DNA from 2 places in the Lactobacillus sp. PV037 genome. Region 2 is predicted to be linked to the other one. Evidence: predicted binding sites of a transcription regulator. Region 2 holds the regulator's gene; the other holds the start of a gene.

Region 1 (7,679 bases), 470 kb from region 2:
GATCATAGCTGAGTTGTTCGTAATTACGACCACGTTTTTGAATTCGCTTGAGCATAGTGTCATAAGAAACTTTAATATGCACAAGTAAATCAGGATTTTTCTTTGGCATATGGTCTAATTCATTCATCATATTATTTAAAAGATCGTAATATGTGTCAACTTCTTCAGGGGTAGCTCGTCCAATATCAGCATTCATTTGGAAAAAGAGTGCATCTTCATAGATTGAACGGTCAAGCACATTATTATCATCAGTTAGTGCTTTTTTGATACTTTGAAAGCGTGTATTTAGAAAATAAACTTGAAGTAAAAAAGCATATTTTTTAGGATTTTCATAAAAGAGAGGAAGGACAGGATTGTCATCCACACTTTCATAAAAAGGCTTAGTTTCTAAATAGTCTGATAAAATTCCTGTTAAACTAGACTTTCCGGCTCCAATAGGTCCACTTAAAACAATAACTGTCATCACATTCCTTCTTTAATTCTTACAGATTACCCACTTCATTTAACTTCTGGTCGATAAGTGCAATAACTTCCTTGCGTGCGTTCTCATCAACCACAAAGTCATATTTATCTCCATCAATTTTCATTTTTGGAGAAGCATCATAGGCTTCGAACCATGGTTCATAGTATTGAATTAAACGGGCATAGTAGTTCTTCAATTCAGGATCAGTAGAGAGTTGTTCAAAAGAACGACCACGCTTTTGGATTCGTTTAAGCATTGTATCCAATGAAACGTGAATATAGATCAATAAATCTGGTTTTTTACTTGGATTACCTGGAGCATCAGCCATCATATTATGTAAAAGACTATTGTAGATATTAAACTCGGTTGGATCGGCCTTCCCACTGTCTACATTCATCTTGAAAAAGAGCGCATCTTCATAAATTGAGCGATCTGAAACATTATTAGGCTCTAAAATAGCTTCGTTAATTTGATCTAAACGGTGATTTAGAAGATAGATATTTAATAAAAAGGTATAATGTGCCATATCTTGATAGTAAAGGGGAAGAATGGGATTATTATCTACACCTTCATAAAAACCTTTACTTCCTAAATGCTCAGATAAAATACTGGTTAAACTGGATTTTCCGGCTCCAATAGGCCCGCTTAAAACAATAACTGGAATCACATTCTTTCTACAATATGTTGTTTGCTTTACCAGTTTAGAACAATATCTTGTGGTTGTGCAAGTGGTTTTTAAAAAATGTTCCACACAAAAAAGTCAAGCAGTAGCTTGGCTTTTTTTGAGAAATAAATCCTGTAAAAGCTTAATATCTCTAGATAGTAAAGTATTTAGGATTAATTTTTTTAGCAGCAATTTGATCACAAATAATGGTAACATCTGGATGGTCTTGTAAAATTGAAGCAGGTACTTTTTCAATAACAGGACCTTCAACTAATGCCTTTAAAGCGTCTTGTTTTGAAGCACCGTAAGCTAAAAGTACAATTTTTTTCCCTTGCATAATTGATCTAATTCCCATGCAAATTGCTTGGCGTGGAACTTCTTTTTCATTGTTAAAAAATCTAGAATTTGCTTTGATCGTACTTTCTGCCAAAGTGACTTTATGAGTTAAACTTCCAAAAGGAGTACCGGGCTCATTAAAAGCGATGTGGCCATTGTGTCCAATCCCTAAAATTTGAATATCGATAGGATTTTCTTGAATAATTTGATTATAATTTTCTACTTCTTCATCAATATTCTTTGCTAAGCCATTTGGAATATAAGATTTTTTGAAAGGTTTTTGATCAAAAAGATGTTTTTGCATGAAGTAATGGTAGCTTTGGGGATTTTCAGGACTGATGCCATAATATTCATCTAAATTGATACTAGTCATTTCACTAAAATCAAGGTCGCTATTGCACATATCACTATATAAGGAAATTGGGGAAGAACCCGTTGCTAAACCCAATACTTTAGCACCATTAGCCATGCCATTTTTGATAATTTCAAAAGCTTTAGTGCCACCTTCAATATTATCTTTGGTAACAATAATTTTCATCATAATAATTACCCCTCTCTTATTGGTCTAGTCCATTATATAATTAACTGGTATAGACCGTCAAGAAAAGTCACTTAGCATTTTTTTGAATAAGGTAAGTACGTGCTTTTTGAATAGCAATCCAGCTAGAATAAGAGAGATTAGTAGAATGAATAAGGGTGACGCCATTATTTTTTAAATCATAATTTAGAAGCTGACGAGCAGGGAAGGCATTGTTGAAACTTTCTTCACTAACGTTTTCAATGGCCTGGGGAATATTTTTAATAACTGAGGTTAGAGTAAAATTAGAGGGCTGCCCACCTTTAGCTTGATATTTTCCAGCACTGCTTTGATCATTATCAACCCCAATTACCCAAACTTTTTGATTAACAGGTTGAGTCTGATTGATTGCCTTAGCCGCTGAAAAGACCCCTTGGCTATTTTGGCCGACGGCAGAAAAAATAATATCGGCTCTCTTCAGATAAATTTGTTGAGTTAAGTTTTGCGCTTGTTCTTTGTTAGGAGCAGAAGAAATTGTTTTTGCTAAAATTTTGGTTTTTACATGATAATATTTGGAATAATAATTAATGCCAGCTAAATATCCCTTTAGTAAAGAAGAAGCTGGTTGGCTTAAAATTCCGACAGTGTGCGTTTTACTAGAGCTTGCAGCCGCTACACCGGCTAAATACCCCATCTGCCAGCTATTGAAAGTAATGCTAGTGACGTTTGCAGCCGATTTAGCTTTACCATCGATTAAAACAAAATTATTGTGAGGATAAAGACTGGCAGTATCATCTACAGCATTTTTAAAACTAGCTCCTAAAGCAATAATAGTATGAAAGTTTTTTTGCGCTGCTTGGTCAATTAAGCTGTAGTCTTCTTTAGTGTAATTGGGACTAAAGATTTGATAGCCATTTTTTCCTGTACTTAAATGATGTTGCTGAGCGTAATTTTTAAGGCCTTCTTTACCGGCTTCAATATAGGGATTAGTTCCATCGTCAGGGGCGTTCGTTACTAGCGCAATGCTAGGATTAGCAGAATGATGAACAGTTTTGTGGTCAGAGTGTCTACACCCACCTAAAAAAAGTGAAAATGTAAATAAAGTAGTTAAGAATAGTTTTTTTAACATAAAAAATTCCTTTACAGTGAGTTTACCTAAATTTTAGCACTAAAAAAGACGGCATTAAAAGCCGTCTTTTTTATTCACTTCGAAGAGCAATGGCAGCATCTTTTTTAGCAGCTAATCGAGCAGGTAAGTGCCCACCAATCATAGTTAAAATAGTGGAAATAATTACTAAGATAAGTGCTTGCATTGGATCAAGTTGTGCCAAGTTGCTCATATCAGTAATTTTGTATAAAACAAAATTAATTGGGAAAGTACATAAGTAGGCAATAAAAATTCCCAGAATTCCGGAGAAGAGTCCTAGAATAAAAGTTTCGGCATCAAATACCCGGGTAATATCACGTTTACGTGCACCAAGAGCTTTTAAAATTCCGATTTCTTTAGTTCTTTCCAAAACAGATGTGTAAGTAAGAATTCCAATCATAATCATTGATGTAATCAAGGAAATTCCAGCAAAGGCTACTAAAACATCAGTAATACCTCCAATTAAGCCTCCAGTTAATTTGGTTACTGTACCAGACATATCGGTATAGAGAATCTGATTAGATTTAGTTTTACCCTTATTCCATTGAGCTAGATAATCAAGAACTTTGTCCTTGTAATCAAATGAAGTTGGGTAAATTAAGATACCAGTTGGAAGGGTGCTCCCACCAAGAGTAGCTAAAAACTGCGTTTTAGCTGTACTGGTTAAAGGTTGATTTGTCATAACATTTTTAGAGCTTGCTTTTTGCGCCTTAACAATTGCAGAGTTTTGGTTTTCGTTAACTACTTCTTTACTCAAAGCATCGCTATAAGCAATTCCATTGTCTAAAAGTGCCATTTGAGAATTATTTTTTCCTTGAATAACTGCTGATAAAGTAATGGTTTTGCCAGAGTTATACATAGAAGAACTCGGACTCTTAGGAACAAAGTTTCCAGTAGGAAGTTCTTGATAGTAATTATTATTTGAAATTAGTTTAAATTTCTTCCCGATTAAGGACTTTAAATTGATTTTTTGACCATTTTTGACATTAATGCCGATATTTTTAAGGGCATTGATATTAGCTTGATTTTTATTATTTAGGACTAAAACTACTTGATTTTCTGAAGTTGGCCAGGTTCCAGCAAGAAGTTGATAGTTGGTTCTTAAAAAGTTTCCTTTTTTCTTATCCAAAGTGGTAGGGAAAACATTGGTGTTAATTCCCATAGTAGCCATTCCTTGAGTTTGGGCGTTGGCGAGAGAATTACCACTAGAATTATTATTTGAGAATTCAACTTGCTTAATTTATTATTAGCTTTAGTTAAAAGATTTAATTGTGCTCCACGGATATAGGTAATGTTATTAGCATAAGTGGGATTAATTTTATTTACATAATCCACATATTTTTGAGTGATATGATTATTGTGTGTATTTTGTTCATTTGCAGGCTTACTAGCTACTAAATATCCATTGTTTTTTTGGTTGGTATCAGAGTCTTTTTGGTAGTGGGTGATAAATCATTTGCAACACTGGAAATAGAAATTGGAAATTGAGCCAATGTTTTGGTTTGGGTTTCATCAATTTGATGCTGAAAACCATGGGAAAGTGCCAAAACAATTGCAATTCCAATTATTCCAATACTAGAAGCAAAGGCCGTTAAAAAAGTTCGCCCTTTTTTGGTCATGATATTAGTGAAACTTAACTTTAAGGCATTCCAGTAAGACATTTTAGTTTTGATAAGTTTAAAAGTATCTTTGACCTTATGTTTAGGAGTAAAAGGATTAGAGTCGCTAAGGATTTTTCCGTCTTGGAAATGGACGATACGACTAGCGTATTCTTTTGCTAATTCAGGATTGTGAGTAACCATGATTACTAACTTATCTTTACTTAGCTCTTTAATAAGTTGCATGATACTTTCACTAGTTTTAGTATCTAATGCTCCTGTAGGTTCATCACAGAGTAAAATATCAGGGTCATTTGCAATTGCCCGGGCAATTGCAACACGCTGCATTTGTCCTCCAGAAAGTTGATTTGGCTTTTTGGCGAGATGGTCACCAAGTCCAACACGTTTTAAGGCTGCAATTGCTTTTTCATGTTGAGTTTTGCTGTCGACTCCTGAGAGCATCATTCCTAGTTCTACATTTTCTATGATGGAAAGATGGGGAATTAGATTATAATTTTGAAAAATAAAACCAACTGTATTATTACGATATGCATCCCAGTCGGTAGTGGTAAAGTTTTTGGTCGATTTACCGTTAATGATTATGTCACCACTATCATAACGATCTAATCCTCCAATAACATTTAATAAGGTAGTTTTCCCAGAGCCACTAGGTCCTAAAATAGCAACAAATTCGTGATTACGGAAGTTAATAGAGACATCATCTAGTGCATGGGTTGTAACGCCACCAATGTGATATGTCTTCATTAAATGTTCTAGCTGTAGCATAAAAGATCCTTTCTAACATAATAGTTATACCATTATAACTTATTTTATGTATCCGATTCCAGATAAAATAGCCAAGAGAACAAAAATTAAAGTAATAACTCCCATAATCACAAAATGACGTTGTTTGTGCATGACAAAGATGCCAACAAATTCTCGAATAATCGCATTTGGTAGATAGTATAAGCGTGTTGGCGCACCAACGCCATTAGCATGTAAATGCGCCTTTTTAGCATAGAGTCCAGCGCGAAAGAGGTGATAATTATTAGTAAAAAACTTTGCATGAAATTTTTTGCTACCAAAGTCTTTAATGGCAACTTCTTTAGAATAGAGCATATTTTCATAGGTATTTTTTGATCTATCTTCTAATAAAATGTCTTCAGCAGCAATTCCACGATTAATTGCATAATCACGCATTGCACTGGCTTCTGAAACTTTTTCATCGCTTCCTTTTCCACCAGACATAATAAATTTAGGATGGGGATGTCCCTTATCGTATTGGGTGTATGAAAAAGCAATCGCACGATCAATGCGCGCTCCTAAAAGGCGAGATACTTTTTTACCATTTACTAAGCCTGCACCTAGCACAATTAAATAGTCTTGTTTGTAGTGACGGGGAACAAATTGATATAAGGTCAAATTAATTAAAAAATTATACATTATAATTAACAAATAAAATGCTAAAACGACTATACCAGACAAGAGAATATTGACCCAGTCTGGCACATTCTTAAAGACATGGAGGCGAATTAAAATCCAGATTAGCATTAATCCAATTCCTGAAAATAGAGTTAATAAGTTAGGCAGGGTATGTGATTCATACTTCCAAACGAAATAAGCATTCCAAAGAAAAAATGCCCAAGAAAAAATTACTAAGATAAATATTAAAATAAACATCCCTAATACAATTAAGCCAAAGCTCCAAGTTAGAAAGGTGTTTTTTTGAGAAAATAAAAGTTTCCCACACCAAAGAGCAAATGAAAGGACAAAGGCGGTAAAGAAAACCGCATTAATAGAACGACGAGGTTCTATTAGCCAGGAAATAATAAAAATTGCAAAAGTTAAATAAACTAAAAAAGTTAGTAGACTAACTTGATTATGTAAACTAAAATTAAGGATTCGGATTATCAACAAACTCACTCCATTTGTATATTTTCATTCTTTTCTTTATTATAAATTATAAGTAACTAGCTGGAATATTTTAAGAAAAGTGGTGTAAATCTGTGAAAAGTTTTTTACGATTTCTTGGAAATGTAGGAATTATCATTATTGCTTTTATTGGTTACAGTTTTATTCAATGGATGTATGTAATTCCGAATAAGACTGCTTTACCAATATGGAATGAGGTTGGAATAGGTATAATAACCGTTATGGCAATCTGGGCAATGTTTGCTTTGTATAAATACCAATTAAAACAAGAAAATAACTGGGATTTTAATGAAAAGCCTCACTGGAATGCTCAGAGAATTTTTATTGCAATTGGAATGTTTTTTTTGATGACGATTCTTCAAATCGCTTTTATTCAATTGTTTGCTAAGGGTGGAGTAACGTCACATAACCAGCAGGAATTAAATAAAATTTCAAGTTTAGCTAATCCGATTTATAATGTTTTATTAGTGATTGTTGCCCCAATCTGTGAAGAAATAATTTTTAGAGGGATGTTTTTCAATACATTTTTCCCGATCGAAAATAAATGGACTAAGGTTTTAGGTGTTTTAGCCAGTGGATTTGTTTTTGGGTTTATGCATGATCCAACTTTTTCAAAATTTATCTATTTATACTGGATGATGGGTTCAATACTTGCGTGGACTTATGTTTTAACAAAAGATTTAAGATATTCAATTATTGCTCACATGTTAAATAATTTATTACCCTTCTTATAATAAAAAGCTCCCAATGGGGAGCTTTTTATTTAGAAAGATTTTTGAGGTAGTGATTTAAAATGAAAGGCGATAATACTGTAGTAACGATAATAACTAAAATTAAGCTAGAATAAATATCTTCTGGAAATAGATGGTGAGTAATTCCAATTTGTGCCACTATTAATGCAACTTCTCCGCGGGAAATCATTCCAGCCCCCACAATATTAGCATCGTTTTTACTAAATCCAAATATTTCGCTACTGTATTTTCCGGCCCAAAATTTAGAAACTAAGGCTAGAATAGTCATTA
Region 2 (7,679 bases):
CCTTTTACTAATACTTCTTCACTTAGAAAACGTATCCTTTGCATAATTCTTTTAGCTTTTAATTCGTCTACACTATTCTTAGTCTCACTAAAATGTTTTTCCAAACCTGCTAAATCTAAGTTGGAAGTAAAGAAAGTTGGGAGTTCATTATCCATTCTTTTTTGAAAAATTACTCCTAAAATATCGTCACGTGACCACTCACTTAAACTTTCAGCACCAATATCATCAAAAATCACTACTGGTGCTTGAGTAATTTTATCTACTTCTGCGGCTAAAGTGTTTTTTTTAACAAAAGTTGGAAGTGAGGCAATAAAGGATGGTGTATGTAAGAAAATAACTTGTGTCCCATTTTGGGCCAATACATTTGCTAGCCCTGCTAATAAGTAAGTCTTACCTACACCAAAACTTCCTTCTAGATAAAGGCCACGTGCGTGAGAGTTTGTTTGATATTGCTTCAAAAAAGTCGCAATTTTGACTAAAGCTTCTTCACGTCCAGGCGCTTTATCAAGTTCACTTAAAGTCACATTTTTAAGTTTTTCAGGTAGGTCAATTAATTGAATTCTTTTTTGTGCTTTATTAAGTGCAAGTTCAGTTTGCATTACCTTTCCAGGTGCATACGTTATTTCAATTAAATTATCATTTAACACCAAATGCGGTTCATAACCTTGTAAAATTTTCTGGATGCGATTTGATTTTAATTGTTGGGTGAAAAGATATAAATTATCCAAAGAATTATCAATAATCTCAGGAGTAATTTCAGCTTGATGCGTTGCCAAAAATTTTTTCACTTCTTCATTTTCTAAAGCAGTTTGATAATCTGGACGAAATTTTGCTTCTGGCTTCAAATTAAACATTGCTTTTTTTATGAGACTACTGATATCTTCCATTGTGTAACTCATTCTTTCTTTTCAAAATTATTAAAAATCTCATCCATTTCTTCATGAGACATTTTAGTGTGCTGCGTTTTTTCTTGTGCTTGCTGCTGCGCCTTTTTATCCCAATCGACTCCATCAGAAGTAGTGGACTTTTTCTTATTATAAAAGTAAGTGCGACGTTGCTTACCCTTTTGTCTTTCTCGAATTCTTGCTAATGCTTTAACAGGAGTAAGTGTTTTTTCACGTAACCAATCATTAGCTGTTGTTTCTGCATATTTCATTGATAAAGTTGGGTACTCGCTTAAGCAAGCATAAACAATTAAATTAATTAATGGATCAGTGAAACCATACTTATCTCGCAAAACAAAGGTTACTCTCTTTTCATCTCCAGTAACCATCCCTCCTAACCGACTCTTGAGATCATATAGATAAGCTACAGTAGCCTTGTTTTCTACTTCTAACAAAATTTCTTTATCGGTTTTATTTAAGGCAGTTGGTAACACATAATCTTCTTCTTGACTTTTAATTTGTCTTCGCACTGAATTTCTAGTGCGACTAGTACCATACTCACTATTTGCTAATTTTTGAATGGCTTTAATATCTAATTTATCTTCACCAGGACTAAGAGTTTTAACAGCTAATTGAGCAAATTCAATTTCAGAGAGCTGATAAAACTGAATAATCTGACTGATCTCACGACGTTTATTAACAACTTCTCCCCCATCAACATGATAGGCTTCTAGCTGCATTCTTAGATACTCCCAATCAATCCTAATATCTGTTTTCCCAACCTTTAGTACTCGCTTGTTGCCTGCTTCTACTTTTTTTACAGCTTGAGTTACTTGTTCAGGAGGATTAATGGCTGCTTGTTCATTTAGCCTAAAGACATCAAAAAATGCACTAGTAACCTCATGAGCGTTTTTTAATCCCATAAATCTTCGTGGGGTAAACTCCTTTACCAACCTCTCATAAGCTACCTCTCCAACTCTTTCTAAAAGCAAACTTGATAATAAAAATGTCTTAAAAAATTCAGCAGCCGTTGGGATTGGTTGAAGCCTGAAAATTATTACATCCCCTAAAGCTGGATTGTTACCAACAAAAGTTTTTACCAGACCGGTTGCCTCTAAATAATGCAAACTGTCGAAGAGATTCTTTAAATTACTATTGGTCTGTTCTTGCAATTGATATAAAGTACGATAGTCACTATTAAAAGGAACTGAGTCATATTCATTAACTAATGTTAAATATAATCCCACCCCTAATGCACCAACAAGTGGTTGATACAGATATGTAAGTACTTTCTGACTTGTAGCACTTACTTCCACTTGATTAGCAACATAAAAAGGTTGCTTAGGATTTGTGCTAGCAAACATTCACTAACTCTCCTTCTCATGTTTTGATATCATGTCTTCCATTGCTTCCATGAACCCAGAAACATCTTTAAATTGACGATAAATACTAGCAAAGCGAATATAAGCCACATCATCAAGATCTGCTAAATAATTCATTACGAACTCACCAATTTTTTTAGAAGAAATTTCACCAATTCCTTGCTTACGAACATCATTTTCTACTTTATCTACCAAATTATTTAGCTGTTCGATTGAGACGGGACGCTTTTGTGCCGCCATAATAACTCCATGTAATATTTTATCACGGTTAAAAGGCTCCCTTGTAGCATTATTTTTAACTACTAACAAAGGAACATGTTCAATTCGTTCAAATGTGGTAAACCGATAGCCACATTTTTCACATTCTCTTCTTCTACGAATAACACGATTTTCATCACTCGGGCGAGAATCAATCACTCGAGAAGCATTTTGATGACAATTTGGGCACTCCATCTTATCTACCTTCCTAAATATTTTAAGATAGCTATCACTTTATCTTTTAGCACACCCAGATCTTGATCATTTTCAATCACATAATCGGCCAACTTCTTTTTCTCAACTAGCGGCATTTGACTAATAATTCGTTGATTAGCTTGGCTTTGAGACAAATTATTACGTGCCATTAACCGTTGAAGTTGAAGCTGTTTAGGAGCCGAAATCAATAAAACACCCTCACATAAATATTCCAATTTTTCTTCAAAAAGCAAAGGAATGTCTAACACAACAAGCGGTTCTTCCCTTTTTTCAAGTTGAGCCATTTGATTTTTTATTTCAGTAATAATATTAGGATGAGTAATATCATTTAAAAGCGTGAGTTTTATTTTATCACTAAAAACAATTTCGCCCAACTTTTTTCGGTCAATTGTCAAATCTGAAGCTAAAACTTTATTCCCAAAATTCTTGACTATTTCGTTGTAATTTTTTTCATTTGGCAACATTAATTGATGGGCAATTTTATCTGCATCAATTATTGGAATTTTCTTTTCTCTAAAAAGTTTGTCTACAGTGCTTTTCCCTGTTGCAATTCCACCAGTCAATCCTAAAAAGTATGTCATTTGTATTCTACCTGACAATGAGGACAATATGTAGTTCCTCTTCCATTTACCTTAATCTTTTTTAATGTAGTGCCACACCTAGTGCATTTTTTGCCAGCTCTGCCATAAACTTGCAGCAATTTTTGAAACTCACCGACTTTGCCATCTGCATCTAAAAAGGTATGAACAGTAGTGCCTCTTTTTTCAATTGCTAAGGCAATAATTTCGTTGATATTATCATGCAACTTTCTTACTTTTGCTTGTGTAATAGCACTACTTTTACTTAAGGGATGAATTTGACTGCGCCACAAAACTTCATCCACATAAATATTACCTAGCCCTGCTACAATACTTTGATCTAACAAAGCATTCTTTATGTTTTTCTTTTTACGAGCTAGTTGTTTAGCAAAATAATCAACTGTAAATTCTGATGTATTAGGCTCTGGACCTAAATTTTTAATTCCTGTAGTTTGACGCTCAGTCCCTGTTATTACTAACTGCATCCGTCCAAATTTTCGCACATCTTGATAGCGAATTGCAGTTCCATCATTGAATAAAAATTCAACGTGTTCATGTTTATTCTTAGCTGCATCAGGAGCTGTAACATGATATTTACCTTCCATTCGCAAATGAGAAACTAAAGTCATATCATCACTTAAGCGAATTAAGAGATACTTTCCATAACGATCTACTTTGATGATTTTTTTACCCTGGAGTGTTTTCTTAAAAGTCTCTACATCCCCTGTAACAATTTTCGGATACCATACTATAACTTGTTTTATAGTTTTATTTCGCATTAGTGGATCTAGAGTTCTTCTAACCGTTTCAACCTCTGGCATTTCTGGCATCAAACCACCTCTTTAATCTTATTTTGCTTCATACCAGTTATGACCCCAACTAGAATCTGCAATCAAAGGCACATCTAAGTGAACAGCAGATTCCATAACTTCAGGAACAACTTTCTTAATAGTGTCTAATTCTTCTTTAGGAACATCAAAAATTAATTCATCATGTACTTGTAAAACCATCTTAGTCTTTAACTTCAATTCGTCAAGTTTCTTTTGCATATTAATCATTGCAATTTTAATAATATCAGCTGCTGATCCTTGAATTGGTGAGTTAATAGCTGTTCTTTCAGCAAAAGAGCGTAAATTAAAGTTCTTTGCATTGATATTTGGCAAGTAACGACGACGGTGCATAATTGTTTCCGCATATCCCTTTTGACGAGCAATCTCCACTGCCTTTTCCATGTACTCTTTAACTTGAGGATATTGTTTCAAATAATTTTCAATGAAATCTTTAGCTTGCTTGCGCCCAATACCTAAGCTCTTTGATAAACCATAATCTGAAATTCCATAAACTATCCCAAAGTTTACTGCTTTGGCATGACGACGCATTAATGGCGTTACTTCATCAGGAGAATTTAAGCCAAAAATCTTCATTGCAGTGTGAGCGTGAATGTCATAACCAGATTTAAAGGCTTCAAGCATATGTTCATCACCAGAAATGTGGGCTAAAACTCGTAGCTCTACTTGTGAATAGTCACATGAAAAAATATAACCATCAGGAGTACTTGGAACAAAAGCTTTTCTAATTTGCTTTCCCTCTTCAGTACGTGTAGGAATATTTTGTAAATTTGGATCTACTGATGATAAACGTCCAGTAGCAGTTAGAGTTTGAAGGTAACGCGTATGAATTCGACCATCGGGCTGAATACATTCTAACAGGCCTTTAATATAAGTGGACTGAATTTTATTCAATTGTCGATAATCTAAAATTTCTGAAACAATTGGACTTTGCAACTTCAATTGTTCCAAAACTTCTACTGAAGTTGAATATCCTGTTTTAGTCTTTTTTATTGGAGGTAAATGTAACTTTTCAAATAAGATTTCTCCTAACTGCTTAGGTGAGTTAATATTAAACTTCTCACCCGCTTGTTGGTAAATTTTTTCTTCAAGTTCTTTTAGCTTAATGGCCAATTCATTTCCAATTTGCGTTAATGTAGACGCTTCTACTTTAATACCTGTAATTTCCATTTTTGCCAAAACAAAAGCTACTGGAATTTCAATTGTTTCATACAGATCATCTTGTTCATGTTCTTTTAATTTTTCAAGTAGTGGCTGCTTTAATTTATCAATTACTGTTACTTTAGCAGCTAAGTGGTTAAAGAAAATTTTATCTTCTGGAATTGCGGCTTTTTTACCTTTTCCATAAACTTCTAAATCAGTTTTAACGGTGAAATCATCATATAAATGGGCAATTTCACCTAAATCATCAGAATTATTTTCATTATTCACCAAATAAGAAGCTAAAAGCATATCATAATCTAGTCCCTTAGCTTCAATCCCCATTCGATGTAGACCCACAATGGTTCTCTTAATATCAAAAACATTCTTTTTGATTTCTTGATTTTCTAAAATATTTTTTAAAATTGTTTCTTCTAATAAAGCAGGATCTTTTGAAACATAGATTTTATCGGCTACTTTTAAGGCAAATCCTTCAAAAGGTGCCAAATGATAGTTTTCCCCTAGCATTGCTAAATAAAACGTAATTTCCTTGCTAGAGAAATCTTTTAATTCAGAAAGATTTTCTTGAGTTAATTCCGTATATTGATAATCCTCATCAATTTTCATTTCACTGCCATCTCCTTCTCCAGAGTTGAGCTGTGCTAAGAATTTACGGAAGTTTAGTTTTTCATATAGTTGGCGCAGCTTATCATAATCTACTGGCTCACGCTTAGTATCCGCAATTGTAACTTCAACAGGTGCATTACAATCAATTGTGGCTAACTTTTTACCTAAGATTGCTTTATCTTTATCACGAATTAAGTTTTCTTTGCGTTTGGACTTTTTCATCTCATCAATATGTTCATAGAGATTTTCTACACTACCATATTTCTGAATTAATTGCGACGCTGTCTTGGGACCAATCTTCTCAACACCTGGATAATTATCAGAACTATCTCCCATGAGAGCCTTCATATCAATAAATTCCGTTGGTGTTACCCCATTGACTTCTTTCATATGTTCTGGAGTAAATGCTTCTAATTTTCCAGCCCCATTCTTAGTAATCATTACTGTTGTTTTATCAGAAGCAAGTTGCGTTAAATCTCGATCACCTGTAACAACTGTTACATCAAAGCCATCTTTTTCCCCCTTTTTAGTCATGGTTCCAATAATATCATCAGCTTCATAATTAGGTAACTCATAACTTTTAATTCCCATATCCGTTAGTAATTCTCGAATAACAGGAAGTTGTTCAGAAAACTCACTGGGAGTTTTTGGACGTCCTCCCTTATAGTCATCATACAATTTATTTCTAAAAGTAATTTTTCCAGCATCAAAAGCTACTAAGACATTTGATGGATCAAAATCTTGTAAGAAGACATCAAGCATATTTTTAAACGCATAAATCGCATTAGTATGTAATCCTGAAGCATTAGTAAAACTATCAACAGGAAGTGCATAAAAGGCTCTAAAAGCTAAAGAATTTCCATCTATTAAAAGTAATTTTTTATCAGACATAAGTTTTTTCCTTTTTTGCTTAAAATAAAAAACTGTTAACATAATCTACATGATTATTTTAACAGTTTTTCACGTATTAATTATTACATAGGCTCATTTTGTTTTACATGACGAATTCCATAAACAAAGTAAAAAATAATTCCTATAATGAGCCAAATCACCATCATCCATTTTGCATCTACACTAAGTTCCCAGAAAATAATTCCTGATACAATTGCAGAAAGTGCTGGTAAAACTGGATAAAGTGGCATTTTGAAGCTTGGATTAGGTAGGTTCACTCCTTCACGGGCACGTAAACGATAAATACCAAGCGATACCATGATAAAGGCAATTAAAGTTCCTGCAGATACAAGATTAGATAAGAAAGTAAATGGTAACACTCCTCCAACAATAGCACCTGCAATAGTTACTAACCAAAGGGCACGGCTTGGATTATGATGTTTATCCAATTTACTTAATCCACTTGGTAAAAAGCCATCTCTACCAAAGGCATAAATTAATCTTGAAGACGCCATTTGCATCCCGATTAATCCAGTTAACATTCCAAAAATTGCTACCAACGACAAAACATTTGCACTAAATACATGGCCTGCTTTTCTTAAGGCAAAAGCCGCTGGTTCTGCATTACCAGCATAAACTTTATAGTTAAACATTCCAACTAAGACTAAAGAAACAACTACAAAGAGTGTGGTTCCAATTGCTAAAGTTCCTAAGATTCCACGTGGCATTGTTTTTTCGGGATTCTTCGTTTCAGCTGTGTTAGCAGAAATAGCATCAAAACCAATATATACTAAGAAAAGTTGAGAGGTACCGGCTAAAATTCCTTGCCACCCACCAAAGTTAGTACCAGCTTTA

The links. The regulator NrdR, encoded in region 2, represses ribonucleotide reductase genes. The targets are predictions, from matches to a motif close to ACACNATATATNGTGT.
Region 1: the regulator NrdR is predicted to act here: its motif matches at 1,138-1,153, upstream of FP435_RS08235 (deoxynucleoside kinase).

The regions. Positions count from the first base shown of each region.
Region 1 covers NZ_CP041987.1:1,549,796-1,557,474, forward strand. The annotation lists gene FP435_RS08230 (deoxynucleoside kinase) at 1-463, opposite strand, end outside; gene FP435_RS08235 (deoxynucleoside kinase) at 483-1,130, opposite strand; gene FP435_RS08240 (glucosamine-6-phosphate deaminase) at 1,279-2,001, opposite strand; gene FP435_RS08245 (BMP family ABC transporter substrate-binding protein) at 2,072-3,109, opposite strand; partial or broken gene FP435_RS08250 (ATP-binding cassette domain-containing protein) at 3,180-5,511, opposite strand; gene FP435_RS08255 (YdcF family protein) at 5,551-6,636, opposite strand; gene FP435_RS08260 (CPBP family intramembrane glutamic endopeptidase) at 6,732-7,391, shown strand; gene FP435_RS08265 (cation:proton antiporter) at 7,417-7,679, opposite strand, start outside.
Region 2 covers NZ_CP041987.1:1,080,701-1,088,379, forward strand. The annotation lists gene dnaI (primosomal protein DnaI) at 1-887, opposite strand, end outside; gene FP435_RS05775 (DnaD domain protein) at 896-2,248, opposite strand; gene nrdR (transcriptional regulator NrdR) at 2,252-2,719, opposite strand; gene coaE (dephospho-CoA kinase) at 2,725-3,321, opposite strand; gene mutM (DNA-formamidopyrimidine glycosylase) at 3,318-4,148, opposite strand; gene polA (DNA polymerase I) at 4,167-6,824, opposite strand; gene FP435_RS05800 (APC family permease) at 6,908-7,679, opposite strand, start outside.